2 regions of the Streptomyces sp. NPDC101776 genome follow, and region 1 is predicted to be linked to the other one. Evidence: predicted binding sites of a transcription regulator. Region 1 holds the regulator's gene; the other holds the start of a gene.
The links. Region 1 encodes HrcA, which represses chaperone genes, less so after heat shock. Its sites were predicted from a motif close to TTNGCACTCNGNNNNNCNGAGTGCNAA; they were not measured.
Positions count from the first base shown of each region.

Region 1 (6,943 bases):
TCGGCGTAGAAGCGGTAGCAGGCGGCGAAGTCGGTGACGAGCAGCCGTACTTGGGCGAGTTCCACGGCGATCCCTCCTGGTTCAGGACCAGCGTCCGGTACGGCCCAGGAGCAGGGCGGTCGCCGCGGTCCCGGCCGTCGATGTACGCAGCACGCTACGCCCGAGCCGGCAGGCCTTCGCCCCCGCGTCCTCGAAGAGCCTCAACTCCTCGGGGGAGACGCCTCCTTCGGGGCCCACGACCAGCACGATCTCGCCCTCGGTGGGGAGTTCGGCGGTGGCGAGGGGCTCGCTGCCGTACTCTCGGTCCTCGTGCAGGACGGCGGCGAAGTCGGCTTTGGCCAGAAGTGCCGCAACCTGCTTGCTCGTTACCGCGTCCGCGACCTCCGGGAAGCGCAGCCGGCGGGACTGCTTGCCGGCCTCGCGTGCGGTGGCCCGCCACTTCGCGAGGGCCTTGAGGCCCCGCTCGCCCTTCCACTGCGTGATGCAACGGGAGGCCGCCCAGGGGACGATCGCGTCGACACCGGTCTCGGTCATCGTCTCCACGGCCAGCTCGCCGCGGTCGCCCTTGGGGAGGGCCTGGACGACGGTGATGCGGGGGCTGGGCTCCGACTCGGCGGGGAACGCGTGGAGTTCGACGATCAGCCGGTCCTTGCCCTCGGCCCTGACGACTACACCGGCGGCGCCCCGGCCCTGTCCGTCCGTGAGCACGACGTCCTCGCCGGGCTGCAGCCGTCGTACGGAAACGGCGTGTCGTCCCTCGGGTCCGGCCACCTCGGCGACGGAGCCGGGGCCCACGCCCGCCAGGGACTCGACGATGAACACCGGCGCGGTCATCGGAGCTCGCCGCCGGCCGACAACGCTGTCCGGGCGACGGCCAGTTCGGCGGCCAGGACCTCGACCAGTTGGCCGGCCGGCAGCTCGCGGGCCATGCGGTGGCCCTGTCCCGCCCACAGGGCCATGCCCTGCGGGTCGCCGGACGCGGCGGCCTTCTTGCGGAGCGGGGAGGTCAGGTGGTGGATCTCCGGGTACGCGGCGGGGGCGTAGGGGCCGTGCTCGCGCATGAAGCGGTTGACCAGGCCGCGGGCCGGGCGGCCGGAGAAGGCGCGGGTCAACTCGGTTCGCGTGAACAGGGGGTTGGTGAGCGCCTGCTTGTGCAGGGCGTGGGCGCCGGACTCGGGGGTGGTGAGGAACGCCGTGCCGAGTTGGGCCGCGCTCGCGCCCGCGGCGAGGGCGGCGGCGATCTGGCTGCCGCGCATCAGACCGCCGGCGGCGACGATCGGGAGGCTCACGGTCTCGCGGATCTGGGCGACGAGGGAGAGCAGGCCTATGCCGGCGCCGTCGTTCTCCGGGAGGTCGCGGTGGGTGCCCTGGTGGCCGCCGGCCTCGACGCCCTGCGCGATCACCGCGTCGGCACCGGCCCGCTCCACGGCGAGGGCCTCCTCGACGGTGGTGACGGTGACGAGGGTGAAGGTGCCGGCCCGGCGCAGCGAGTCCAGCACCTCGGGGGTCGGGACGCCGAAGTGGAAGGAGGCGAAGGACACCGGGTTGTCGCGCAGGACGGACAGCTTGGCGTCGTAGCCGTCCTCGCGGCCGCTGTCCGGGTCGCCGAGTTCGGTGTCGTACCAGGTGGCCTCGCCGGCCAGTTGGTGGGCGTAGACGTCGACGGCCGCCTTGTCCGCGTACTCGGGGTACTCGGGCTGCGGCATGAAGAGGTTCACGCCGAAGGGGCGGGACGTCAGACTCCGCAGTTGCTTGATCTCCTGGTACATGCCGTCGGCTGTTTTGTACCCGGCGGCGAGGAATCCCAGCCCGCCGGCCTCGGACACGGCGGCCGCGAGACGCGGGACGGAGACACCGCCCGCCATCGGGGCCTGCACGATCGGATGAGGGAAGAGATCGGTCAGTGCGGAGGACATGACGGCATGTTGTCACGTCCTCCGAACAAGTCCGAATCCGGCCTTCCGCCCGGCATAGGACAGGTGCATGCCCGGTACGGGGCACGCTTTCCGCCCGGGCGGAGGGCCGGGTCAGCGACCGTTGAACGCGTCCTTCAGCCGGGAGAACAGGCCCTGCTGCCCAGGCTGGAACGTCCCCATGGGGCGCTCCTCGCCGCGCAGTTTCGCCAGTTCCCGCAGCAGGCGTTCCTGTTCCACGTCGAGCTTGGTCGGGGTGGTGACCTCGACGTGCACGATGAGGTCGCCCCGGCCGCCGCCGCGCAGATGTGTGATGCCTCTGGTGTGCAGCGGGATCGACTGGCCGGACTGGGTGCCCGGGCGGATGTCGACCTCCTCCATGCCGTCCAGCGTCTCCAACGGCACCTTCGTACCCAGGGACGCCGCCGTCATCGGGAGCGTGACCGTGCAGTGCAGGTCGTCGCCGCGGCGCTGGAACATCGCGTGCGGCAGCTCGTGGATCTCGACGTACAGGTCACCGGCGGGGCCGCCGCCGGGGCCGACCTCGCCCTCGCCCGCGAGCTGGATCCGGGTGCCGTTGTCCACACCCGCCGGGATCTTGACCGTGAGCGTGCGCCGCGAGCGGACGCGGCCGTCACCGGCGCACTCCGGGCACGGCGTCGGCACGACCGTGCCGAAGCCCTGGCACTGCGGGCAGGGGCGGGAGGTCATGACCTGGCCCAGGAAGGACCGGGTCACCTGCGAGACCTCACCGCGACCGCGACACATGTCACAGGTCTGCGCGGAGGTGCCGGGGGCGGCGCCCTCGCCGTTGCAGGTGTTGCAGACGACGGCCGTGTCGACCTGGATGTCCTTCGTGGTGCCGAAGGCCGCCTCGTCCAGCTCGATCTCCAGCCGGATCATGGCGTCCTGGCCCCGGCGGGTGCGCGAGCGCGGTCCGCGCTGCGACGCCGTACCGAAGAAGGCGTCCATGATGTCCGAGAAGTTCCCGAAGCCGCCCGCGCCGAAGCCCGCGCCCGCGCCGCCCGCCTGCGAGAGGGGGTCGCCGCCGAGGTCGTAGACCTGCTTCTTCTGCGGGTCCGAGAGCACCTCGTAGGCGGCGTTGATCTCCTTGAACCGCTCCTGGGTCTTCGGGTCCGGATTCACGTCCGGGTGCAGCTCGCGCGCGAGCCGGCGGAAGGCCTTCTTGATCTCATCCTGCGACGCGTCGCGACGCACGCCGAGAACGGCGTAGTAGTCCGTGGCCACTTAGGACTCCGCCAGGATCTGTCCGACGTACCGTGCCACTGCGCGTACCGCTCCCATCGTTCCCGGGTAATCCATGCGGGTCGGTCCGACCACGCCGAGCTTGGCGACTGCCTCGCCGCCCGAACCGTAGCCGACCGAGACCACGGAAGTGGAGTTGAGTCCCTCGTAGGCGTTCTCGTGACCGATCCGTACGGTCATGCCCGAATCCCCCGCCTCACCAAGCAACTTGAGGAGGACGACCTGCTCCTCCAGGGCTTCCAGGATGGGGCGGATGGTGAGGGGAAAGTCATGTCCGAAGCGGGTGAGATTGGCGGTGCCACCGATCATCAGCCGCTCCTCGGTCTCCTCGACGAGGGTCTCCAGGAGGGTGGAGAGCACCGTCGCGACCGTGCCGCGGTCCTCGTTCTCGAAGGCGTCCGGCAGGTCCTGCACGAGCTGCGGCACGTCCGCGAAGCGGCGGGCCGCGATCCGGCTGTTGAGCCGCGCGCGTAGATCCGCGAGCGAGGACTCCCCGAAGGGCGCCGGGCAGTCCACCATGCGCTGCTCGACCCGCCCGGTGTCCGTGATCAGCACGAGCATCACGCGCGCGGGGGCCAGCGACAGCAGCTCCACGTGCCGGACGGTCGAGCGGGTCAGCGAGGGGTACTGCACGACGGCGACCTGCCGGGTGAGCTGCGCGAGCAGCCGGACCGTACGGCCCACGACGTCGTCGAGGTCGACCGCGCCGTCCAGGAAGTTCTGGATCGCCTTGCGCTCGGGGCCGGTCATCGGCTTGACGCCGGCCAGCTTGTCCACGAAGAGGCGATAGCCCTTGTCCGTCGGAATGCGCCCGGCGCTGGTGTGCGGCTGGGCGATGTAGCCCTCGTCCTCCAGGGCCGCCATGTCGTTGCGCACCGTCGCCGGGGAGACGCCGAGGCTGTGCCGCTCGGTGAGCGCCTTGGACCCGACCGGCTCCTCGGTGCCGACGTAGTCCTGGACAATGGCGCGCAGTACCTGAAGCCTGCGTTCGCTGAGCATCGCGCACACCTCCAGTTCTGGTCGCCGTTTTGTTGCCGGGCTGCCCTTTCCTGGCACTCTGTGCGCGTGAGTGCCAGCGTTCCCCGGCCCAGTGTACGGCCGTGGGGTACACCCCGGGCAAGGCCGGTCCTACCGATGTCAATCCCTGGTCCCCTCACCGTTAGCGTCGCCGTATGACGGTGACTTGGGAAGAGGCGGGGTGGGAGCGGCTGGCCGCCGGGGTGGGGCGGTGCCGGCTGCCTGGCTGGGACTGCACGGTGGGGCTGGTCGTCGGGGGCGGCTCCGCGCTCATGATCGACGCCGGATCGAGTGTGGCGGAGGGCGCGCGGTTGCGTACGGCGGCGCAGGCGATCGCCGGGCGCCGTGTGACCCATCTCGCGCTCACCCACGCCCATTTCGACCATGTCTTCGGGGCGGCGGTCTTTGCCGGGGCGACGGTTCTCGTGGCCGGGGGCCTGAGCGAGGTGTTCGAGCACGGCGGTGAGGAGTTGCGGGCCGACGCGGTGCGCAACGGGCTGGATCCGCGGGCGGCGGAGAACGCGGCGGACCTCCTCGTGTGCCCCCGTGAACACGTGTGGGGCACCGCGGTGCTCGACCTGGACGGCGGCCCGGAGGTACAGCTCGTGGCGACGCGCGGGCACACCGCCCACGATCTCGCGCTCGTGGTGCCGGGCGACCCGCCGGTCGTCTTCTGCGGCGACCTGGTCGAGGAGTCCGGCGAACCCCAGGCGGGCCCCGACGCCGTACCGGCGCACTGGCCGGCCGCGCTCGACCGGCTCCTCTCCCTCGGCGGTGAGGACGCGCTGTACGTGCCCGGTCACGGAGCGGTGGTGGACTCGGGGTTCGTGCGGGCCCAACGGGACGCGTTGGCAACCCGTTTCGGCGTGTCGTGAAACCGGGCGGGCCGGTTCTCCTATCGTCATCCGAATGCGCCAGTACTCCGCCGATCTGACCCCGCCGTGGAAGAAGCCGAAGCCCGTCCCCGAGGTCGCCGCGGAGGCGGGCCTGGTGGTCGAGGAGCCCGGCACCGGTTTCTGCGGCGCGGTGATCCGCTGCGAGGCCGGCACGGTCACCCTGGAGGACCGCTTCGGCAAGCACCGGGTGTTCCCCCTGGAGCCGCGCGGCTTCCTCCTGGAGGGCCGCGTGGTGACCCTGGTGAAGCCGGTGTCGAGTCCGCTGCGGCCCACGCGTACGGCGTCCGGTTCGGTCGCCGTCCCCGGCGCACGCGCGCGCGTGGCCCGTGCCGGGCGGATCTACGTCGAGGGGCGGCACGACGCCGAGCTCGTCGAGCGGGTGTGGGGTGACGACCTGCGTATCGAGGGCGTGGTGGTCGAGTACCTGGAGGGCGTCGACGATCTGCCCTCCATCGTCGACGAGTTCGCCCCGGGGCCGGACGCCCGCCTCGGCATCCTGGTGGACCATTTGCTCCCCGGCACCAAGGAGTGGCGCATCGCCCAGGCCGTCACCAGCGAGCACGCGCTCGTCGTCGGCCACCCCTACATCGACATCTGGGAGGCCGTGAAACCGTCCTCCGTGGGCATCGCCGCGTGGCCCCGGGTCCCGCACGGGCAGGACTGGAAGACGGGGGTGTGCCGGGCGCTGGGTTGGCCGGAAAACACCGGTGCGGTGTGGCAGGCGATTCTCGCCAAGGTGACGTCGTACAAGGATCTGGAGCCGGAACTGCTGGGGCGGGTGGAGGAGTTGATCGACTTCGTCACGGGTAGCGGTGAGGCGTGACGTTCTCGTAGGCGGCGAATTCGCTGGTGTCCAGTTCCATGCAGATGGGCTCCAACGGTGTGCGGTAGTCCGCGTCCTCGCCCGTGCCCGTCGGCTCGGTGAGCAGGACGCACTGGGCCATGACCGGATCGATGATCAAGTACCCGGGCACTTCGGCCGCGGCGTAGATCGAGCACTTGACGCTGTAGTCGCGATGGACGCTGCTGGTGGAGACGACCTCGACCAGCAGTGTGGCGGCCCCGGCGGGCATCAGTCTTCGGCGATCGGGGCCGGTACCGCGTTCGATCACCACAAGGTCCGGCTGCGGCTCGTTCGGCTCTTCTGGGATCGCCACTCGCTGCGTCTGAAGCCGTCTCCAGCCCGTCCTGGGAATCTGGTCCTGAACCGTCGCAACGATCGCGTTGTGCACCAGGTCAGGGCCGACCGTCAGCACGATCTCCCCCGTAACCGAATCCGCCTCCTGCCCCGGTTCAGTCCCCCGAGCGATCAGTCCACCAGGTCCCGCACCACCGCGTCCGCCAGCAACCGCCCCCGCAGTGTGAGCACGGCGCTCCCCTCCTCGTACGGCCCCGCCTCCAGCAGCCCCTCCCCCAGCGCCCGGCGCGAAGCCGCGAGCCCCTCCGGCCGGAGCAGGTCCAACGGCGCCCCCTCCCGAAGTCGTAGCTCCAGCAGAATCCGCTCCACCCGGCGGTCCTCCTCCGTGAGGATCTCCCGGCCCGCGCCCGGGGAGCGGCCGGCGGCGAGGGCCCCCGCGTACGCGCCCGGGTGCTTCACGTTCCACCAGCGGACGCCGCCGACGTGCGAGTGCGCTCCGGGGCCCGCGCCCCACCAGTCGGCGCCGCGCCAGTAGAGCTCGTTGTGGAGACAACGGCCGGAATTCGACGTCGCCCAGTTCGAGACCTCGTACCAGTCGAAGCCCGCCGCCGACATCACCTCGTCGGCGATCAGATAGCGGTCGGCGTGCACGTCGTCGTCCGTCATCGGGACCTCGCCGCGGCGGATCCGGCGGGCGAGCTGGGTGCCCTCCT
Region 1 covers NZ_JBIWMV010000002.1:378,057-384,999, reverse strand. The annotation lists gene ACIRRY_RS07490 (VOC family protein) at 1-65, opposite strand, end outside; gene ACIRRY_RS07485 (16S rRNA (uracil(1498)-N(3))-methyltransferase) at 82-834, opposite strand; gene ACIRRY_RS07480 (nitronate monooxygenase) at 831-1,916, opposite strand; gene dnaJ (molecular chaperone DnaJ) at 2,028-3,161, opposite strand; gene hrcA (heat-inducible transcriptional repressor HrcA) at 3,162-4,178, opposite strand; gene ACIRRY_RS07465 (MBL fold metallo-hydrolase) at 4,352-5,071, shown strand; gene ACIRRY_RS07460 (DUF3097 domain-containing protein) at 5,106-5,915, shown strand; gene ACIRRY_RS07455 (Uma2 family endonuclease) at 5,893-6,402, opposite strand; gene hemW (radical SAM family heme chaperone HemW) at 6,402-6,943, opposite strand, start outside.

Region 2 (6,943 bases), on a different contig from region 1:
CAGCCCGCCGCCGCTCGTCCGGAAACGCGGGCCCCCAGATCGGGTCATGGAGAAAGGCGCTGGTGAAGGTCGCGACGATGGCGTCCAGATCGGCGACGGTCGCCACCCGAGAGGCAGAGGTCATGCGACTCACGGTACGCATCACTCCCCACCCTGACCGGCACCACCCACTCCGACCGCGCCCCCCAGCCCGAGCCACACCACCCAGCCCGTCCGGTGCCTTCCGCCACAGGCCGCCACTATCCAGCCCGTCCGGCGTTTGAGGACGAGGCCCCTTCAGGGCCGATGGGGGTCTGGGGGCGCAGCCCCCAGGGATGGCGCGCTCCCACCGGCCGCACAACAAAAGCCAAGCTCAGCCCGGCTCAGCTCAGCTCAGCGAGCGCAGCGCCACCGCGTCGTACGGCGCCAGCTCCTCCACCCGCCCCGCGAGCACCTTCACGGCCCACTCCGGATCCTGGAGCAGCGCACGGCCGACCGCGACCATGTCGAACTCGTCGCGCTCCAGGCTGTCGAGGAGGTCGTCGATGCCCTTGACGGGGGCGCCCTCGCCGCGGAAGCCCTTGAGGAAGTCCCCGTCGAGGCCAACCGAGCCGACGGTGATGGTCTGCTTGCCGGTGAGCTTCTTGGTCCAGCCCGCGAGGTTGAGATCGGAGCCGGTCTCCTCGAACTCGGGGAGCCAGTAACGGCGGGTGGAGGCGTGGAACACATCGACGCCGGCCGCCGCGAGCGGGGTCAGGATCGCCTCCAGCTCCTCCGGGGTCTCGGCGAGACGGGCACCGTAGACATCCTGCTTCCACTGCGAGTAACGGAAGATGATCGGGAACTCCGAAGAGACCGTCTCGCGGACCGCCGCCACGATCTCCGCCGCGAACTTGGTGCGGGCGACCGCGTCACCGCCGTAGGCGTCCGTACGGCGGTTGGTGCCCGCGTACAGGAACTGGTCGAGGAGATAGCCGTGCGCGCCGTGGAGTTCGACGCCGTCGAAGCCGATCCGCTCCGCCGCCGCCGCGGCCTCGGCGAAGGCGCCGATGACGTCGTCCAGGTCCCGCTGGGTCATGGCCGTACCGGTGACCTCGTCGCTGCCGATGCGCAGCCCGGAGGGGCCGACGGCGGGGGCGTCCGCGTACGGCGGCTGGCCCTGCTCGCGGACCATGCCGATGTGCCAGAGCTGGGGAACGATCGTGCCGCCCGCCGCGTGCACGCCCTCGGCGACCTTCGCCCAGCCCGCGAGCTGCTCCTCGCCGTGGAAGCGCGGGACGCGGTCGCTCTGCCCGGCCGAGTCGTGACCGACGTAGGTCCCCTCGGTGACGATCAGGCCCACGCCCGCGGCGGCCCGCCGGGAGTAGTAGCCGACCACGTCCTCACCGGGCACCCCGCCCGGCGAGAACTGCCGGGTCATCGGCGCCATCACGATCCGGTTCGGGACGGTCAGGCCGTTGAGGGTGATCGGACGGGCGAGAACTTCGGCCGCTCGGGAGGCGGGGGCGGTCGTAGACACGTGTGGGGGCTCCTCGGGACACCAGGCACCAGACATCGAATATCAGGTACCAGTTGGTATGTGCGTATGCATTGATCATGCGTCAACGACAACCGTCCGGCCAAGCCCCGCATTCCGACCGGTCGGCGCCGCGCCCTGTGATACCGGACACGATCCCGAACATGATCCTGGACATGAAACCGGAAACGCCCGAGGGCGGTACCCCCTGTCGGAACAGGAAGTACCGCCCTCGGCAAGACCGTTGACCAACCCGGAGGGGTCGATCAGAAGTCCATGTCACCGCCCGGCATGCCGCCGCCGGCACCCGCGCCGGCACCGGCCTTCTCGGGCTTGTCGGCGATGACGGCCTCGGTGGTGAGGAAGAGCGCGGCGATGGACGCGGCGTTCTGCAGGGCAGAGCGCGTGACCTTCGCCGGGTCGATGATGCCCTCGGCGATCATGTCCACGTACTCACCGGTGGCGGCGTTGAGGCCGTGACCGATGGGCAGGTTGCGGACCTTCTCGACGACGACTCCGCCTTCGAGACCACCGTTGACGGCGATCTGCTTCAGCGGGGCCTCGAGCGCGAGCTTGACGATCGCGGCACCGGTGGCCTCGTCACCTTCGAGCTCGAGCTTCTCGAAGACGTGACCCGCCTGGATGAGCGCGACGCCGCCACCGGCGACGATGCCCTCCTCGACGGCCGCCTTCGCGTTGCGAACGGCGTCCTCGATGCGGTGCTTGCGCTCCTTGAGCTCGACCTCGGTGGCCGCGCCCGCCTTGATGACGGCGACGCCACCGGCGAGCTTGGCGAGGCGCTCCTGGAGCTTCTCGCGGTCGTAGTCCGAGTCGCTGTTCTCGATCTCGGCGCGGATCTGGTTGACGCGACCGGCAACCTGGTCCGCCGAGCCCGAGCCGTCGACGATCGTCGTCTCGTCCTTGGTGATGACGACCTTGCGAGCGCGACCCAGCAGGTCCACGGTCGCGTTCTCCAGCTTGAGACCGACCTCCTCGGAGATGACCTCGCCGCCCGTGAGGATGGCGATGTCGCCGAGCATGGCCTTGCGACGGTCACCGAAGCCCGGAGCCTTGACGGCGACGGACTTGAAGGTGCCGCGGATCTTGTTGACGACCAGCGTGGACAGGGCCTCGCCCTCGACGTCCTCGGCGATGATCAGCAGCGGCTTGCCCGACTGCATGACCTTCTCCAGGAGCGGGAGCAGGTCCTTGACGTTGGCGATCTTCGAGTTGGCGATCAGGATGTACGGGTCGTCGAGGACGGCCTCCATACGCTCCATGTCGGTGGCGAAGTACGCCGAGATGTAGCCCTTGTCGAAGCGCATGCCCTCGGTGAGCTCGAGCTCGAGACCGAAGGTCTGCGACTCCTCGACGGTGATGACGCCTTCCTTGCCGACCTTGTCCATCGCCTCGGCGATGAGCTCGCCGATCTGGGTGTCGGCGGCGGAGATGGAGGCCGTAGAAGCGATCTGCTCCTTGGTCTCCACGTCCTTGGCCTGCTCCAGCAGGGCACCGGAGACGGCCTCGACGGCCTTCTCGATACCGCGCTTGAGGGCCATCGGGTTGGCGCCCGCGGCTACGTTGCGCAGACCCTCCTTGACGAGGGCCTGGGCGAGGACGGTCGCGGTGGTCGTACCGTCACCGGCGACGTCGTCCGTCTTCTTGGCGACTTCCTTGACCAGCTCTGCGCCGATCTTCTCGTACGGGTCCTCGAGCTCGATCTCCTTGGCGATGGAAACACCATCGTTGGTGATCGTGGGGGCGCCCCACTTCTTCTCGAGGACGACGTTGCGGCCCTTGGGGCCAAGGGTGACCTTGACGGCGTCGGCGAGCTGGTTCATCCCGCGCTCGAGACCGCGCCGTGCCTCCTCGTCGAACGCGATGATCTTGGCCATGTGAAGTGGTCCTCCCGGACTGGGGTGGATTGCTCCGGACCGCGCTGGCGCCCGCGACGGACGGCCTGCCTGCCCCGATGGTTCCTTGCACCACCTGGCCTGCGGGCCTCACCGACCCGGTCCTTCGTTATCACTCTCACCTTCAGAGTGCTAACGCCAATGATTAGCACTCGGCATGGTCGAGTGCAAGCGGCTCCCACGTTCTGGCACCCACTCCGGCCCCTGCTGCGGCCCCCGAGTCCGACCCCCGGCTCCGGGCATGCCGAAGGGCCCGTACCCCAGGAGGTGACCCCCCAGGAGTACGAGCCCTTCGATGAGGAACGAAGAACGTCGCTGCTGTTCGTCGGCGCGTGCTTCAGGTGGTCGCGAGCCGGACCATGTCCGCCTGCGGCCCCTTCTGACCCTGCGAGATCTCGAAATCGACCCGCTGACCCTCTTCCAGGGTGCGGTAGCCGTCCATCTGAATCGCGCTGTAGTGGACGAAAACATCCGCACCACCGTCGACCGCGATGAAGCCGTACCCCTTCTCCGCGTTGAACCATTTGACGGTGCCCTGAGCCATGCCTAACTCCCCTATTACTGGCCCTTGCACGGACCCACACTTCGCGGATCCGGGTCAGACCTCACCCCCCACAGGATTGGGGGCGTGCGCCGGAACGCGTCGACCGCGGCCGAATGTATCCGTCCAACTGCCGTCTGCAACAGGTCAATCCGACGAGAATTCCGGGCAGGATCGGTCGGGAATTTACGGAGAATTCGTCCGACTTCAGGGCAAGTCGGGCCCGATAAAGGGCACATAACGCGCAAAATGCCTACACACTTTGGCTACTTCTCATCGCACGCGGAGCCGGTACTCATATGCGTCCGGCATGCGGAGTGGTGCGCGTTCCCCAACTCTACCGCGCTCAACCATACAGAATTGCCCCCTCCGTTTCTCTCACGGAGGGGGCAATTCGATGAACTCTCGGTAACCGGCGTTACCAAGGGTAATTATCAGCCGCCCGCGACGGCCGGAATGATCGAGACGCCGGCCCCGTCCGGAGTGGCCGTCTCCAGCCCCTGCTCGAACCGCACATCGTCATCGTTGACGTAGACGTTGACGAACCGGCGCAGCTTGCCCTGGTCGTCGAGGACGCGGGCGGAGATACCGCTGTGGTTCTTCTCCAGGTCGCTGATGACCTCGGCGAGGGTGGCGCCTTCGGCGGAGACCTCGGCCTTGCCGCCGGTGTAGGTGCGCAGGATGGTGGGGATACGGACGGAAACGCTCATGCTCAAGACCTCCGGTCAGGTACGGCTTTTGTCTTTCAGGGGCGCGGGGCTGTATCGATTTGCGGCTACCGGCGCGTGGGCGCGACCAGCCCCCACCGGCCCGCAGACGAAGAACGACTAGGACGCGAGCCCAGCTTCCCTGAACGACTCGAGGCTGGGCCGAATCGTCGCGGTGAGCCCAGTACCGGCGACCGCGTCCAGGGTCTTGAGACCGTCGCCGGTGTTCAGCACAACCGTGGTCAACGTCGGATCCAGCAACCCGCTCTCGATCAGCTTCTTCGCCACACCGACGGTCACCCCACCGGCGGTCTCCGCGAAGATGCCCTCCGTCCGCGCCAGCAGCTTGATCGCGTCCACACACTGCTCATCGGTGACGTCCTCGACAGCCCCACCGGTGCGCCGGGCGATATCCAGCACATAGGGACCGTCCGCGGGGTTCCCGATCGCCAGCGACTTCGCGATCGTGTTCGGCTTCTGCGGCCGTACGACGTCATGCCCCGCCTTGTACGCGACGGACACCGGCGAGCATCCTTCCGCCTGCGCACCGAAGATCTTGTACGGCTTGTCCTCGACGAGCCCGAGCTTGATCAGCTCCTGGAGCCCCTTGTCGATCTTCGTGAGTTGCGAGCCGGAGGCGATCGGCACGACCAGCTGGTCCGGGAGCCGCCAGCCGAGCTGCTCGCAGATCTCGTACGCCAGGGTCTTGGAGCCCTCTGCGTAGTACGGCCGCAGGTTGACGTTGACGAAGCCCCAGCCCTCGCCGGCCGGGTCGCCGATCAGCTCGGAGCAGAAGCGGTTCACGTCGTCGTAGTTGCCCTCGATGCCGACGAGCTCGCCGCCGTAGATCGCGGCCATGACGACCTTGCCCTGCTCCAGGTCGTGCGGGATGAACACGCAGGAGCGGAAGCCCGCCCGGGCGGCGGCGGCGCCGACGGCGCCGGCGAGGTTGCCGGTGGAGGAGCAGGAGAGGGTGGTGAAGTCGAAGGCGCGCGCCGCTTCGATGGCCTGCGCCACGACGCGGTCCTTGAAGGAGTGCGTCGGGTTGCCGGAGTCGTCCTTCACGAACAGCTTGCCGGCGTCGACGCCGAGTTCGCGGGCGAGGTTGTCGGCCTGGACGAGCTTGGTCCAGCCGGGGTTGATGTTCGGCTTGGTCGCCACGTCGGCGGGGACGGGCAGCAGGGGCGCGTAACGCCAGATGTTCGCGGGGCCCGCCTCGATCCGCTTGCGGAGCTCTTCGGTGTCGTAGGCCGAGAAGTCGTAGGCGATCTCCAGCGGGCCGAAACACTCCTCGCAGGCGAAGACCGGGCCGAGCGGGACGCGGTGGCCGCACTCGCGGCAGGAGAGCGCGGTGGCGGGGCCGAGGTCGACGGTGTTCGTGGGGGTGGGGTCCGCGGCGGTCGTGTCCGTCTTCGCGGGGTTCGTGGTGCTTGCAACAGTCTGCGCAGCCATGGAGGCGAGGCCCTTTCCTCATCTTCCTCACGACGCATTTCGCCATGAGACGGATTTGGCACCTTCCCGAGCCGGGAGCCTCGGCGCATGGCGGTTCTTTCACCACATGCGACAAGACCGGCTGGAGGGTTGCCGGGGCTTCAACGGGCCGTATCCCTCTGCCCCTCTGGATGAGCGGTGTTCAGTTGTGTACGCGATTGTCTCGCCGACGGCCCCCGACATGCGATGGTCATCAGCGTTGTTCAAGACTGTAACCGAAGGCCAGGACAGTTGAGTGAGCCGTCCGAACCGCGAGATGGACCAGACACTCACTGTCTGTGACCAGCCCTCGCCGAGAGAACGCAGAGGAGCCGCGCAACGTGCTGAAGGAAGTCGAGCACTGGCTGAGCACCCGCTCCTGGTCCATGACCGATCGGCCGCTCCACAAGATTCTTGCCGCCAAGCACCGCACGGGCCAGTCGGTCAGTGTCGTGCTGCCCGCGCTCAACGAGGAAGCGACGGTCGGCGACATCGTCGCGATCATCCGTCATGACCTCATGCAGCAGGTCCCGCTCGTCGACGAGATCGTCGTCGTCGACTCCGGGTCCACCGACCGCACCTCCGAGGTGGCCGCCGCGGCGGGCGCCCGGGTCGTGCACCGGGACGACATCCTGCCCCGCATCCCCGCCGTGCCCGGCAAGGGCGAGGTGCTGTGGCGCTCGCTGCTGGTGACGAGCGGCGACATCGTCTGCTTCATCGACGCGGACCTGAAGGAGTTCTCCTCGGACTTCGTCACCGGGATCGTAGGCCCGCTGCTCACCGACCCCGGCGTCGACCTCGTCAAGGCGATGTACGA
Region 2 covers NZ_JBIWMV010000006.1:233,924-240,866, forward strand. The annotation lists gene ACIRRY_RS21685 (GNAT family N-acetyltransferase) at 1-124, opposite strand, end outside; gene ACIRRY_RS21690 (NADH:flavin oxidoreductase) at 368-1,498, opposite strand; gene groL (chaperonin GroEL) at 1,762-3,390, opposite strand; gene ACIRRY_RS21700 (cold-shock protein) at 3,746-3,952, opposite strand; gene ACIRRY_RS21705 (MoaD/ThiS family protein) at 4,384-4,659, opposite strand; gene thrC (threonine synthase) at 4,777-6,108, opposite strand; SAM riboswitch class I at 6,124-6,285, opposite strand; gene ACIRRY_RS21715 (glucosyl-3-phosphoglycerate synthase) at 6,468-6,943, shown strand, end outside.
Region 2: a site for HrcA is predicted at 3,554-3,580, ahead of groL (chaperonin GroEL). Genes of this name have one in related genera too.